2 regions of the Hohaiivirga grylli genome follow, and region 2 is predicted to be linked to the other one. Evidence: riboswitches for the same ligand, from Rfam matches in the RefSeq annotation. Region 2 holds a riboswitch; the other holds the start of a gene.
The links. Region 2 has a riboswitch for cobalamin ahead of nrdH (glutaredoxin-like protein NrdH). Riboswitches for the same ligand answer to the same signal wherever they lie in the genome.

Region 1 (7,684 bases), on a different contig from region 2:
AAACACACATTTAGCGGGACAGGCCGACAATATGAATAATGGGGCCTGTTTCGCTCATTATTGTTCGGGTTTCCACGCCATAGGTTTTTGCAAGGATACTCGGCGTCAAGGCTTCTTCCGGAGTGCCGATGGCAATGGTTTTGCCTTCTGCCAGAACGATGATGGTATCAGCAAGCCGTGCAGCTAAGGTAAGATCATGCAGGGTGACAATGACACCCTTACTTTCTGTAGTAGCCATTTCACGGAATATTTTGACGGCTTCAAGTTGATGGCGAGGATCCAGCCCGTCAAAAGGTTCATCTGCAAGAAGCCATTCCGGTTCTCCGGCAAGAGCCCGTGCCAGAATAGCACGTGCGCGTTCACCTCCAGAAAGGGTTGTCACATCCCGATCAGCAAAGGGGAGCATATCTGTCTGTGCCATGGCTCTGTTGACAGCCGCATGATCAACGGCTGTCAGTTTGTTGAAACCAGCATATGGTGTGCGCCCTAGACTGACCATTGTGAGCACATCAATAGCCCATGCAATCTCTGGATTTTGCTGGAGAAAGCCGAGCTTTTGCGCGCGGTGTGCCGATTTCATGGACAGGAGCGGTGTCTGATCAAGGAACACTTGGCCTGTTGTTGGTGCCCGCAGACCGCAAAGACAGGTAAGAAGCGTGGATTTTCCAGCGCCATTAGGGCCAACAATGGCTGTGACCTGACCTGATTTGAATGTGAGATCAATATCTTTCAAAACAGATTTCTGGCCAAGGCTGACATATAAGCCAGAGGCAGACAGTGTACTCATGTAAGCCTCCGACGCATTGCAATCAGTAGTGCAAGAAAGAATGGACCGCCTAGAATTGCCATGGCAACGCCAAGCTTGATCTCAACCACAGATGGGATTAGCCGGACGAGAATATCGGCTGCGAGAGTAACACAAGCTCCGGCCAATGCACTGGCAGGTAAAAGCCTGCTTGGGCGCGCACCAACGAATGGTCGCATCAGATGCGGTGTGATGAGGCCGATAAATCCAATCACACCGGTAACAGCAACGCCTGCGCCGGTTGCCAATCCAACCCCGATAGCCAGTATCCAGCGGGTGGATTTGAGATTAATGCCAAGAGATCGGGCCCCCAACTCACCAAATGTGAGAGCATCAAGTGCTTTGCCGGTGGAGAGCAACATGAGACAGCCAATAATAATGAATGGTGACGCGGTATAGAGATCATCAAATGAGCGATCTGCAAGAGACCCCATCAACCAGTTTACAATCTGACTGACAGCCCATGGATTGGGTGCCAGATTAAGAGCTAAAGATACGCCAGCTGTTGCAACGGTATTCAGGATGATGCCAGCCAGAATGAAGGTGATGACGCCAGATGTGAGCCCGGATAAGGCAAGTAACAGAATGACACCGATAATAGCCCCCAACATTGCCATGACAGGCAGTGTCCAGTTATTCTGGATGACAAGGCCAAGATAGAGGCTCATGACAGCACCAAAGGCTGCCATTGCTGATATGCCTAGAATTGCGGGATCGGCCAGAGGGTTGCGTGTGTAGCCCTGCATGGCAGCCCCCATAAGACCGAGAGCACCACCGATGATGATACCCAGCAGGGTCCGTGGGAGGCGAAGTTCCGATATGATGGCCCAGCGTGGATCATAGGCAGTATTTGAGAACAGATGGTTCCACCATACCTCTGCCGGTATCCATATTCTCCCGGCACTTAAGCTTATGGCAGCAAGAATAACCAGAATAAGTGTCAGCCCGATCAGAAGGCTTCTTTGCCTGATGATCATGGTGTTTTCTCCATTATATCTCTTGCTTTCTTAAGGGCCTCGGCCGTTTTTATGATAACCGGGCCACCACAATACAAAAATGGTTGCGGAATAGGTGCACGTTTCATGCTGACTTTTGGGTTCGTTAAAGCCGGATGATGTAGAATACGGTCTGCCCATGTCGGCTTCGTATTGTTTTCCATATCCATTAGCAGTAATTGCGGAGGATCAGCTATTAATTGCTCAAGACTGACCGTTCCCCATTGAGAGATGCCGTATTGACTGGCTGCATTATCAAGACCAGCTATTGTCATCATTTCATCAATTAATGTCCCAGAGCCAGCGACAAGACCACTGGATTGCAAAATCAAGGTTTTATATCTGGTTGCAGCTGATGCCGGGCGCATCTGGTTTATGGCTGTATCTATTGTACTGATTAATGCCTCGCCGCGATCAGGATGCCCGACAAGAGAGGCAATACGTCTGATCTGCTCATAGTTATCCTGCAGTGTATTGGGAACAGTGAACATCTGACTCGGCAAGCCCATTTGTTCAAGGGCCTTGCGTGTTGCAGGTGAAGAATGGCCAGCGGAGAGAATAAGGTCTGGCTTTAAGCTGAGAATTTCTTCTGCGCTATCGGAAACATATGGCAGGTCTTTAGCAATCTCAGAGATTGTTGAAGATTCCGGATCTCTGCCATAGTGACTGAGGGCCGCAATTTGCTCCCGATCTGCAACATATATTAAAACAGTATCCAGACAGGGATTGAGCGAAACAATACGCTTCGGTTCTGCGTGTCCGGTATTTGCAGTTATCAGGCAGGAAAAGGTAACTGTGAGCGCCGCGAGAAATCTTAGCATTGGTTGATTTGGCCTATGCTGATCTGTTGAAGTCTCAATGGGGGGGTCGTTAATTTCATTTTCTGCCCGCGTGGTTACATCGATATCGTCACCCGGGAGCACCCGATCAACCAACCCACCCGGTTGCTTGAAGGACGATGTAACGGGCAGGTCTCCTGACTTCATGGGTCTTTGCTGATTACGCTGCCTTCCCGGATTACTCCAGTGGCATGAGGCGTAAGGCTCGCCATTTACAGTTGCGGGGGCAGCCCGGGAATTGCACCCGGTTCCCTATTATCCCTTAGGGGCCTGTTACGAAAAATACACTAACGCATTTAACCAGCAGAGGGAACTGCTTAGATGGTGCAATCTGTGTTGATCAGAAGGACCAGCGTTGAGCTTTGGTAACGAGGAAGTCCCGGAAGGCCTGAACACGGGCAACCGATTTCATTTCTTCTGCATAAACCAGATAGCTATCAAGAGATGGCATCTCAACATCACGCAGAACCTGGACAAGATCTGGGTCTTGTCCAACAGCGTAATCGGGGAGGGCGCCAATGCCTGTTCCCGTTTTAATCGCGTTTTTCAAGGCAAGAATGTTGTTTACAAGTAAGTGGCAGGGACGCGGATTATTGATATCTCTTCCGGCTGTTGCGAGCCAGTGAACAGCAAGGATGTGAGAAGGCTCATCACCACCAAATGAGACAAGTCGATGCTCATCAATGTCAGAAATTGTTTTAGGTTCACCAAACTTCTTTATGTAATCCGGTGAAGCATAGGTGTGATAGTGAATGGTGAAGAGGCGTCTCTGAATCAGATCAGGCTGGGCCGGGCGGCGCATGCGAATGGCAACATCAGCCTCACGCATGGATAAATCCAGCTCTTCATTGGTCAGGATGAGTTCTATGTGAACATCGGGATAGAGGTCTGTAAATTCCGATATTCTTTGTGCCAGCCAGAATGAGCCTAAGGTAACAGTTGTATTGACCTTGAGCGTACCTGATGGCTTTTCACTGGTTTCGAAGAGGCGAGCCTGTGTTGTCTCGATACGCATGCGCATATCACGAGCTGCGCGATACAGGATATCACCCTGTTCCGTTAGGATAAGACCACGCGCATGCCTGTGGAATAAAGGAGCTTTCAGATGACGCTCGAGGGCGCTGATTTGACGACTGATAGCTGATTGACTGAGGCCCAGCTCATCACCTGCTTTGGTAAAGCTGCCAGCCTCGGCAACATTATAGAAAACCCTGATTTTATCCCAGTCCACAACAGCTTCCTTCAAAAGGCCCTCATCTTGAATTTACTCTGCTTACTCAGAGTGGCTATGCCTTTTTGATTTAAGTACAGTCGTTAAAGTGGAGCATTATGCGTAAAACGCAAGGGTGAAATGCAAAAACTATGCAAATGTATTAGACCATAAAAAAGCCCTGCATTCTGAAAAATAGACTGCAGGGCTTTCAATTCTTAGTCTTCCTGAGCAGCAAGAAAACGTTCTGCCTCAAGAGCGGCCATACAGCCCATGCCAGCAGCTGTTACAGCTTGGCGGAATACATCATCGCTGACGTCACCGGCGGCAAAGACCCCAGGAATGTTGGTTGCTGTTGAGTCTGGAGCAGTCTTGAGATAGCCACCTGGCTTAGTCTCAAGCTGTCCGGCGAATATCTCAGTTGATGGCTTATGACCAATGGCTACGAACACGCCTTCAGCATCAACACGGCTGGTTTCGCCGGTTTTGACATTCTTGACCATGGCATGTGTTACGGACAGCGGTGCGCTGTCACCGCAGATTTCTTCAATGACGCTATCCCAGAGTACTTCAATTTTCTCATGCTTGAGAAGACGTTCCTGCAGAACCTTTTCCGCACGGAATGAATCGCGGCGGTGAATAACGGTAACCTTGGCTGCAATACCAGCCAGATAAAGAGCTTCTTCAACAGCTGAGTTTCCGCCACCGACAACAATCACATTCTTGTTGCGGAAGAAGAAGCCGTCACAGGTTGCACAAGCTGAAACGCCAAAGCCCTGAAACTTTGTTTCGGATGGCAAGCCAAGCCATTGTGCCTGAGCGCCCGTCGCAATGATCAAGGAATCGCAGGTGTAGGAACCGGCATCACCTTCAATACGGAAAGGGCGGGAGGAGAGATCGACCTTGGTGATGTGGTCTGAGATCATTTCAGTGCCACAGTTTTCAGCCTGAGCACGCATCTGATCCATCAGCCATGGACCTTGAATTGGGTCCGCGAAACCAGGATAGTTTTCAACTTCGGTTGTAATTGTCAGCTGCCCACCTGGCTGCATTCCGGAAATAAGAACAGGTTTCAGCATTGCACGGGCCGTATAGACTGCTGCTGTGTACCCTGCCGGGCCGGAACCAATGATTAAAACTTTAGCGTGGCGGTCAGCCATTACATTCTCCTAAAAGCGCGGTTGGTGCCGGAACAGAGCAGTTTTAACGATCTGCCATTCTTTCTTTGATCCGGCATGCTATGAGTTGGGTAACATCTAACGGATTATATGGCCTTCCTTCAAGATGGCCTGTGAGCGGGTGCACAGCTCCATAGTCTACCAAATGGGCGATGAAGCGAGATAATTTTGGATGCCCACCACTGGGCTCAAAAGCCAGAATGGGTTTACCCGTTGCTGTTGCCTCACCAATCATATTGAAAGAATCTGTTGTCGCAACGATGTAATCTGCGGTGGCAAGCATGGGCAGATATGGGTTGTCACCTGTTCCATCCCATAGAAAATGACCGGACTTACTCTTCACCAGCTGCTCAAGTGCAGAAATCAGTGAAGACGGTGTTCTGCGTGATGCGGTAATCATAAGATGCGCACCAGATGTAATCAGTTGTTGCAGTTTCTCAATAAAGAGGCTGATGTCTGTTGCTGTAAAGTGATGGTGCTGGCTTTTACCGCCTACCAAAACAGCAACCCGAGGGCTTTTGATCTTATCGAGGCGGGGATCGCCGGAACGCCGTGCTGCCTGCAATTTTGCGGCGGTGAGGCGATGGGGTGGTGTGATGGACGTCATGACATTCTCACCACGTAAACTGTCATGTTCCGGTACCCAGATGAGATCAGCTGTATCCGCTCCTGTCTTTGGATCTTTCAAAAAGACAGTATAGGTTTTTGGAGACAGCTTCTTAAGCAAGCGGAGAAACGGAACCGCCTGTCGTCCCGAGGCGATTGCGCAATCAGGGAAGGGGGCTCTAATGGGGCTTTCCGGATGTCCGGGTCTATCAGATGGGCTGACTGGTCCCCAAGGTGCCAGCCATGACCATGGCGCACGTGCTGCGACATGGCGTAGCTCTATCTGTCCGCCAAGTTCTTCTGCAACGCCAAGACATTGGACCTCGTCGCCTGCTTTGCCATCTGTCAAAACCCAGATCAGCATTTAATAATAACCTTCCTCATAATTGAGAACCAGCTTGTGCCCATCAACAGAGATAGTACTGCATAGATATGTGTGACCAATCGCTTTGGCCTTGATTTCTAAGTCTACATGCAGATAGAAACAAGATCATAGGTCTGATTTTACTGAATAGGTAAAATTTTGTCAGGGATTGATCAATATCTCGATCAAGCTACTCAACGACATAGTTTTTTACCTCCATGGGTATCGAGATAACAGAATCATAAATTGGAGTTCCTGCCAGTGAGCGAACGACTAGATGCCATCGACTGGGCTATTTTAAAAGAGCTACAGGCTGACGGCAGTATAACGAATGTTGAACTAGCCCGTCGGGTTGGTCTTTCTGCCCCTCCCTGTCTGCGTAGGGTTCGTGCTCTTGAACGTTCGGGAATCATTAAGTCTTACCGCGCCATGTTAGATCCCCGCGCCCTTGGTTTTGAGCTTGTCTGCTTTGCCATGGTGCAGCTGAAGGTTCAGGGCAAGGAAGATTTGTCTAACTTTGAAGAGCAGATATCCAAATGGGATATGGTTCGGGAGTGCTGGACACTTTCAGGTGATATTGATTTCATTTTGAAATGCGTTGCCAAAAACCTGCATTCTTTCCAGAGCCTGGTCAGTGATCTGACCTCAATGCCAAATGTTCGCAATGTCAGGACTGCTCTGACAATTGATGCAGTCAAAGATGAACCTCTGGTGCCTCTCGATCATATTGTTGCTAAAGAATAAGTTTTCTTAAAGCTCCGAAAAAGACCCGTACGGATTTATTTCTTTACGGGTTTTGTTTTGCCTGCTCAGAGATGCAAGGCCATAAAAAAGCCGCACAATTGCGCGGCTTGGGCTTGTTGCTTCCCTCTGTCAATCAGACAAAGCGAACAGCGACAACCTCGTATGATTTGCCACCGCCAGGTGTATGAACCTGTACGCTGTCACCGATTGTCTTACCGAGCAGAGCACGGGCAATTGGGGAAGAAATGGAAATGCGTCCCAGTTTGACGTCGGACTCTGGGTCACCAACGATCTGGTAAGTTCTTTCTTCTTCTGTATCCTCATCGACGAGTTCAACAGTTGCACCGAATTTGATCTGGTTGCCTTCCAGCTTTGTAATATCAATCACCTCTGCTCGGGCGATCATGCTTTCAAGCTCAAGAATACGACCTTCATTCAAAGACTGTGCTTCTTTGGCCGCATGATACTCGGCGTTTTCGGAGAGGTCACCGTGAGCACGGGCTTCCGAAATCGCTTCGATAATGCGAGGGCGCTCAACCTGTTGGCGCTGCTTCAATTCCTCTTCAAGGGCACTGAAACCTGCAACCGTAAGTGGCACTTTTTCCATATCTGCTCTCATTCCTTAAAGCTAACGGGCCAGCTTACAACTGACCCGCCAAAATAATGAAAAATCGCAACTGATAGTGACCTATCAATTGCGATTGCAAATTAGCATATAGCACAAAATACTTTTTAAGAGAAGTACTCTTGTAATGACCGGACTGAAAGTTCTTCCTTGGAGTAGGAATGAATGCCTTTGGTCGCAGCCAGTGCTCCTGCCACTGTTGTATAATATGGCACTTTATGCAAGAGGGCTGCGCGACGCACGCTGCGTGAGTCAGATATTGCTCCGGCGCCTGCAGATGTATTGAAGACCAGCTGGATGTCACCATTTTTAATGGCA
Region 2 (7,684 bases):
TGAAGCTCTGGTCAATGAACCACGCATCATTCATGAGAATGATACCGCGCAGGTGAAAGTAGAGCTGTTTCAGGTTTTCACACGCATCTGGAATTCTCTGGCTGTTAATGGCCATAGTGAACTTGCAGAGCGTGGTATTCCTGCTGAAGCACGCATTGCACAGATCACGCCACTTCCACGACAGGCTTTTCTGTTGTCATGCCTTGAAGGTTTTATGGAGCAGGATATTGCAACCATCCTTGCTCTCAGCAAGCAGGAAGTACGCCAGCTGGTTGATGAGGCGGGGCGCGAGCTTGCAGCTGATATGGCAACCGAGATTCTGATTATTGAAGATGAATCCGTTATTGCCATGGATCTTGAGCATCTGGTTGAAAGTCTCGGACACAGCGTTATCGGCGTTGCACGTACCAGAACAGAGGCCCTGAAGATTGTTGATCAAAAGCGCCCTGGGCTTATTCTTGCAGATATCCAGCTTGCCGATGGTTCTTCTGGCCTAGATGCTGTCAATGATATGCTGAAGACTTTTTCGGTTCCTGTTATATTCATTACAGCTTATCCAGAGCGCTTCCTGACAGGTGAGCGCCCTGAGCCAGCCTTCCTGATTGCCAAGCCATTCCAGCCGGTTAATGTGTCTGCTGTTATCAGTCAGGCTCTGTTCTTCCAGCAGGCAGCCAGACAGAAGAAGTCTGCTACTGCCTGAATTTAAAAGACATTTCATGCTCAAAGCCGTCGGATTTTCTGACGGCTTTTTTATTTGTCTGTTTGTATTGATGTCTACCTATTGACGTTTTTGTGGGTCGATATACTATATTTTGTGTTCGAGGTTCTTTCGATTCGAAATCGGGAGCTAAGAGGGAATATGGTGCATCTGCTTGCAGATAATGCCATAACTGCCCCCGCAACTGTGAACGGAGAGTTGTTATCCGCTTAAGCCACTGGGAAACCGGGAAGGCCGGATGATAGCAAAGACCCGTAAGTCAGGAGACCTGCCTTGAATGAAACTGTCCACGGGCGGGGTGTCCGGTGCGCTGTTCATTCAGGTGTTGATCACCTTTGAACGCTCCCCGAATTTTCGCCTTTCTTTAACTTCGGGGTGAAGTCGTATGCATGTATCATTTCTATCTTTTCTGAGCTGATCTGAAAGGCTGCTTCAAGGCGGTCTGGTAATATTAATCTCAGTCGACACCTTCATTAGCTGTCGAAACGGGTAGTCGTGTCTTCATGCCTTCATTCCCTTCCGGGAATACTAAAGTGACGATTACAATCTATTCAAAGCCTGCATGCGTACAGTGCACTGCAACAATCCGTGCTGTTGAACGTAAAGGGATCAATTATCAGGTCGTAGACATTTCTGAAGATGCAGATGCCTATGCCTATGTGCGCCAGCTTGGATATATGCAGGTCCCGGTTGTTGTTGCCGGACAGGATCATTGGGCTGGTTTCCAGCCAGACCGGATTGGGGCTCTCGCTTGAGGGGGCTGTGATGGGTCTTATTGTCTATTTTTCTTCTTCAACGCGAAATACCGAGCGTTTTGTCGAGCGACTGGGTCTGCCTGCACAGCGTATCCCTGTAAGCCCTGATGAGCCCATGCTCAAAGCCTCTGAACCCTATGTTCTTTTTGCCCCGACATATGCGGGTGGAGATGGGGAAGGGGCTGTTCACAAGCAGGTTATCCGTTTTCTGAATAATACGGAAAACCGGAGCCTGATCCGTGGGGTCATTTCATCGGGAAATACTAATTTTGGGAAGTACTACGCAGTTGCGGGAGATGTTGTCGCGGCCAAATGTAAGGTGCCGCTTCTCTATAGATTTGAGCTTCTGGGTACTGCCGAAGACGTCGTAAATGTCAGATCAGGATTGGAAAGATTTTGGCTACAATAGAATTAGAAAAGCCGCAGCAGGATGCGGAAGATAGCGCCTATGATTATCATGCGCTCAATGCCATGCTTAATCTCTATGGTGAGGATGGCAGCATTCAGTTTGATAAGGATGTTCTGGCAGCGCGGCAGTTTTTTCTGCAGCATGTTAATCAGAATACCGTTTTCTTTCATAATCTGAAAGAGAAGATCGGTTATCTGGTTGAGAAGGGATATTATGAAGCTGAAGTTCTCGACCAGTATTCTTTCAACTTTGTAAAAAGCCTGTTTGAAGAAGCTTATGAACGTAAGTTCCGTTTTCCGACATTCCTGGGCGCTTTCAAATATTACACCAGTTACACGCTGAAAACCTTTGACGGAAAGCGTTATCTTGAACGTTATGAAGATCGGGTTTGTATGGTTGCTCTGGCCTTGGCTCAGGGAAATGAGGGACTTGCACGCTCTATCATGAATGAGGTGATCTCCGGGCGTTTTCAGCCTGCAACGCCAACGTTCCTCAATGCCGGCAAGAAACAAAGAGGTGAACTGGTTTCATGCTTCCTGCTTCGTATTGAAGACAACATGGAATCCATCGGCCGGTCAATCAACTCCGCTCTACAGCTTTCCAAGCGTGGCGGTGGTGTTGCATTCATGCTGACAAATATTCGCGAAGCAGGGGCACCGATCAAGCAGATCGAAAACCAGTCTTCAGGTGTCCTCCCCATTATGAAGCTGCTGGAAGATGCTTTCTCATATGCAAACCAGCTTGGTGCGCGTCAGGGAGCCGGAGCTGTTTACCTGCATGCGCATCACCCGGATATTATGCGTTTTCTCGATACAAAGCGTGAAAATGCTGATGAGAAGATACGTATCAAAACGTTGTCCCTTGGTGTCGTCGTTCCGGATATCACGTTTGAACTCGCCAAGAACAATGAGGATATGTATCTGTTCTCGCCGTATGACGTAGAGCGGGTATATGGCGTGCCTTTCTCTGAGATTTCGATCAGTGAGAAATATCGTGAGATGGCGGATGATCCGCATATACGGAAGAAGAAAATCAAGGCCCGTGAGTTCTTTCAGGTTCTGGCCGAAATCCAGTTTGAATCCGGCTACCCTTACATCATGTTTGAAGACACGGTGAACCGCTCCAACCCGATTGAGGGGCGCGTTACAATGAGTAATCTCTGCTCGGAAATTCTTCAGGTCAATGAGGCCTCAACCTATAATGCTGATCTTTCCTATCAGGATATGGGAAGTGATATCTCGTGTAATCTGGGATCGTTGAACATAGCCAAGGCCATGGATTCATCTGATTTTGGCTTAACGGTTGAGACCTCAATCCGGGCGCTGACAGCTGTATCTGATATGAGCCATATCAGCTCGGTTCCTTCCATTGAAAAAGGCAATGATGAATCTCATGCCATTGGTCTTGGGCAGATGAACCTGCACGGATATCTTGCTCGGGAGCGGATATTCTATGGCTCTGAGGAAGGTATCGATTTTACCAATATCTACTTCTATACGGTTGCTTACCACGCCATTCGGGCTTCAAACCTGATTGCTCGTGAGCGTGGTCAGACGTTCAAGGATTTTGAGAAATCAAAATATGCCTCTGGTGAGTTCTTCGACAAATATACGGAACAGGTTTGGGAACCATCAACGGAGCGTGTTCGTGAGCTTTTCGTGAATTCTGGAATAGCAATTCCAACGCAGGAAGATTGGCGTAAACTTAAAGATGATGTTGTAAAATATGGTCTTTATAACCGTTATCTGCAGGCTGTTCCGCCAACTGGCTCAATCTCCTACATCAATCATGCCACATCATCCATTCATCCGATTGTCTCCAAAATTGAGATACGGAAAGAAGGTAAGATCGGGCGTGTCTATTACCCTGCGCCCTTCATGACGAACGACAATCTTGAGTATTATCAGGATGCTTATGAGATTGGTCCGGAAAAGATCATTGATACCTATGCCGCTGCGACCCAACACGTCGATCAAGGGCTGTCTTTGACATTGTTCTTCCGTGATACGGCTACAACCCGTGATGTGAACCGTGCCCAGATCTATGCATGGAAAAAGGGCATCAAGACAATCTACTACATCCGCCTGCGCCAGATGGCACTGGAAGGCACCGAAGTACAGGGCTGCGTCTCCTGCAGTCTGTAATGTTTATGAAATTCAGGATAAGAAAATGAAAACACCTGTAAAGAAAACGGTATCAACAATCAGTGCCATTAACTGGAACCGGATTATTGATGATAAAGATCTGGAAGTTTGGAACCGGTTGACCGGCAACTTCTGGCTTCCGGAAAAAGTACCGCTTTCAAATGATATTCCGTCATGGGGAACATTGACCGCGGAAGAACAGCAACTGACAATTCGTGTGTTCACTGGTCTGACATTGCTCGATACCATCCAGAATACAGTTGGGGCTGTCAGCCTGATGGAAGATGCAGTGACACCACATGAAGAGGCGGTGCTCTCAAACATCAGCTTCATGGAAGCCGTTCATGCGCGTTCTTACTCATCAATCTTTTCAACATTGTGCCTGACACCGGATGTTGATGATGCCTATCGCTGGAGTGAAGAGAATGCGCACCTGCAAAAGAAGGCAGAGCTTATTCTTGAGCACTATCGTGGCAAGGATCCGTTAAAGCGCAAAATTGCCAGTGTGTTTCTTGAAAGCTTCCTGTTCTACTCGGGCTTCTATCTGCCCATGTACTGGTCAAGCCGAGCCAAACTGACCAATACGGCAGATCTTATTCGCCTCATCATCCGTGATGAAGCAGTGCACGGTTATTACATTGGCTACAAATTCCAGCGTGCCTTGGAAAAGCTCGGAGCAAAAGAACAGGAAGAATTAAAGGAATTTACCTTTGATCTTCTTCTTGAGCTTTATGATGTCGAGGCAAAATATACCGAGGAGCTTTATGATGGTGTGGGCTTGAGTGAAGACGTTAAAAAGTTTCTTCACTACAATGCAAACAAGGCTCTGATGAACTTGGGATTTGAAGCATTGTTCCCGGCCAGTGTCACCAATGTGAACCCGGCTATCCTGTCTGCATTGTCACCAAATGCCGATGAGAACCATGACTTCTTCTCAGGTTCTGGTTCATCCTATGTAATCGGCACTGCTCTGGCGACAGAGGATGAAGACTGGGATTTCTAAGTGATATAAGAGAGTGGCATACTCGTTATGCCACTCTTAACCGGCAAAGATTTCCTTCTGCCGTTCTTCCAGCTGTTGCTGGTACATTTTCAAAGCGTATTCTTCCGAGATTATCCCGAGCACGCGACGGTGTTCTTCAGTGTCCACCACAACCAGTATTTCGGTTGTGAGGCGTTCAAATTTTGGCATGACGCGGCTTAAAGATTCATGCGCTCCAATATAGGCGCTGGCATTTGTCAAAATATCACTGACATATTGTTCTGCGCCGCCTTCCTCTCTTGAACGGGCATGGGCCAGAGCAACGTCAATAATTCCAGAGAAGGCCTGTTCCTGATCAATCCCGATAACATAACGGGCAGAGGCTAGCGGAAACTGCTCGCAGAATTCGGCAATCGTTTGATCACTGCGCGCAACTGGCGGGCCACGACGCATGAGTTCCTGTGCTGATGTTTTATAGAGCCAGCCAATATCCTGCCCACCGAGTATCGCTTCACCACGTAAATGAAAACGCCATGTTGCGAAGGAGTAACCGAAGATACGGCGCACTGTCAGCATCGCTGCAATCACACCTATCATTGACGGGACAAGTGCACTCATCTGGCCGCTCATACCAACAGCCAGAGCAACCATTGTCATGGGTGCACCAACCACAGCAGCAGCAAAGCTTGCCATTCCAATAAGGGTATAGAGGCCGAAATCAGCATCAGACAAAACGCCTGCCCAGGTTCCGATCTGTGTAAAGGCGGCGCCTGCTAAGACACCTAAAAACAGTGATGCGGAAAACAGGCCACCACGAAAACCCGCGCCGATTGAAACCGCGCAGGCAATAATTTTAAGAAGCAAAACAGCCAGAATAATGGTCAGGGCAGGTGGGGTGCTCAGAATGATTTCCATACCACCATGGCCGGATGCCAGAATATTGGGACTGACGAGCGCAAATGTTGCCACAACCAGACCACCCAGCATTGGCCGCGACCAGATGGGAAAGTTGCTGGAGCGGAAGAATGATTCAATGCGCGTAACGCCACGCATGAGGAGAACAGCGAGCAGGGCAGACAAGACACCAAGAAAAATAATCCAGAACAGATTTGAAGACTGAATGGAAGGCAATGACTCAATAGGGAAACGATAGCCGTGACCTGCCAGAAGGCTTGCTGCAAAAACACCGCATATGGCAGCGGTCGTGATCGGAGCAAGGGTTGCAACGGTATAGCTGCCGATGATCAACTCGAAGCCATATGCGGCCCCTGCAAATGTTGAATCAAAGGCTCCTGCTATGGCACCCGCTGCTCCTGCACCAACCAGCATGCGTATGTCATTTCGACGGCGGTGAAGAAATATGCCGATCTTTGAACCGAGTGCCCCACCAGCCTGTGAGAAACCACCTTCAAGCCCGACAGATGCACCAACACCATCTGACATAATGCTCTGGAACATAACAAAGAGGCTGTCTCTGAAAGACATGCGCCCTCCGTGGAGGGCATTGGCTTCGACAGGGTCAACGATGTCGCCCGTTTTGCGCCACCAGCGCCACAGGGCCGTACTGATACCAACCAGCAGGCCTCCTAATATAAGGACAAGGAAGGTGCGTTTGATATCCAGTTCTGTTGCTGAACTGAGGCGCGTATTATGTTCGACGCCTAAGAGTATCTCATGTAAATACTGAGTGATTGCGCCCATCAGTGACGCAATGCTGCCGCCAAGAAAGCCCGCAATCCCAGCCGCAAATATCAGCAGCAGTCGACTTTCGCGTAAGATCGTCCGGTATGACGCCCGCGACTTGGCTAGAAAGCGCACAATTTTATTATCAAGGCGTGGCATATTTTCGATCAGCTATCGTGGCGAACTCAGTTTAACTTCGTTGTATTATGGCAGGCTTAGTACAACTGATAGGTTAACAATAGTACGATAAGCCTATCGCGTGACATATGTATACGTTTTACATATTATGCATTCGTTGAATTCAGGCGCTAAAAGGAGCGGAAAATGCCGGGTAGTTGGCGGTTAATGCGTAACAGTGACATGCAGGATGTCAGCCGTATTGCAGCTATCGTTCACCCTGATTTTCCTGAGGATGATGCAATATTCGCCGAGCGTCTGGAGCTGGCCCCGGAGGGATGCTTTATTCTTGAACTCGAGGGCGAGGCTTGTGGTTATATGTTCAGCCATCCATGGCTTGATTCAGATATTCCACCGCTGAATACTTTGCTGGGAAAGTTGCCAGCATCTCCGCAAACTTGGTATTTGCATGATATCGCCCTGATGCCTCAGGCGCGATCCCGCGGACAGACGTCACCTATTATTCGCCATTTATTCAGCATAGGGCAGGCTGCTGATCTGCCCACAGTCTCACTGGTTGCCGTCAATGGATCGCAAGGCTTTTGGCAGCATATGGGTTTTGAAGATGTTAGTTCTGAGAAGCTTAAAGAAAAGCTTCTCAGTTATGATGATGCCGCGCGTTATATGGTGCATCGCTAATTTTAAAGTGATGCCAGCTGTTGCAGGTGAGCGCTCATGTCAGATGAGGCACCTGCGGCATTGATAGTATCAAAGTAATCATGCCAACCAGTTGCGGCGATGCCCGCAAGCAAACTGTCAGCAGCTTCTTCATTGGGAAATTTCCAGAAAGCATAGAATTGCTGCGGTGCGGGATGA

Region 1: it holds a riboswitch for cobalamin, as region 2 does, so the genes downstream of both, WJT86_RS09385 (ABC transporter substrate-binding protein) here and nrdH (glutaredoxin-like protein NrdH) in region 2, are expected to answer to the same signal.

What each region holds. Positions count from the first base shown of each region.
Region 1 is NZ_JBBYXI010000003.1:260,983-268,666, forward strand. Features, by position in the region: gene WJT86_RS09375 (ABC transporter ATP-binding protein) at 11-787, opposite strand; gene WJT86_RS09380 (FecCD family ABC transporter permease) at 784-1,782, opposite strand; gene WJT86_RS09385 (ABC transporter substrate-binding protein) at 1,779-2,786, opposite strand; cobalamin riboswitch at 2,750-2,928, opposite strand; gene WJT86_RS09390 (LysR family transcriptional regulator) at 2,980-3,870, opposite strand; gene trxB (thioredoxin-disulfide reductase) at 4,068-5,009, opposite strand; gene WJT86_RS09400 (mitochondrial fission ELM1 family protein) at 5,053-5,997, opposite strand; gene WJT86_RS09405 (Lrp/AsnC family transcriptional regulator) at 6,259-6,741, shown strand; gene greA (transcription elongation factor GreA) at 6,875-7,348, opposite strand; gene carB (carbamoyl-phosphate synthase large subunit) at 7,474-7,684, opposite strand, start outside.
Region 2 is NZ_JBBYXI010000002.1:10,335-18,018, forward strand. Features, by position in the region: gene WJT86_RS04420 (response regulator) at 1-700, shown strand, start outside; cobalamin riboswitch at 805-1,008, shown strand; gene nrdH (glutaredoxin-like protein NrdH) at 1,252-1,473, shown strand; gene nrdI (class Ib ribonucleoside-diphosphate reductase assembly flavoprotein NrdI) at 1,484-1,882, shown strand; gene nrdE (class 1b ribonucleoside-diphosphate reductase subunit alpha) at 1,870-4,026, shown strand; gene nrdF (class 1b ribonucleoside-diphosphate reductase subunit beta) at 4,052-5,029, shown strand; gene WJT86_RS04445 (chloride channel protein) at 5,066-6,850, opposite strand; gene WJT86_RS04450 (GNAT family N-acetyltransferase) at 7,016-7,507, shown strand; gene WJT86_RS04455 (DUF6616 family protein) at 7,510-7,684, opposite strand, start outside.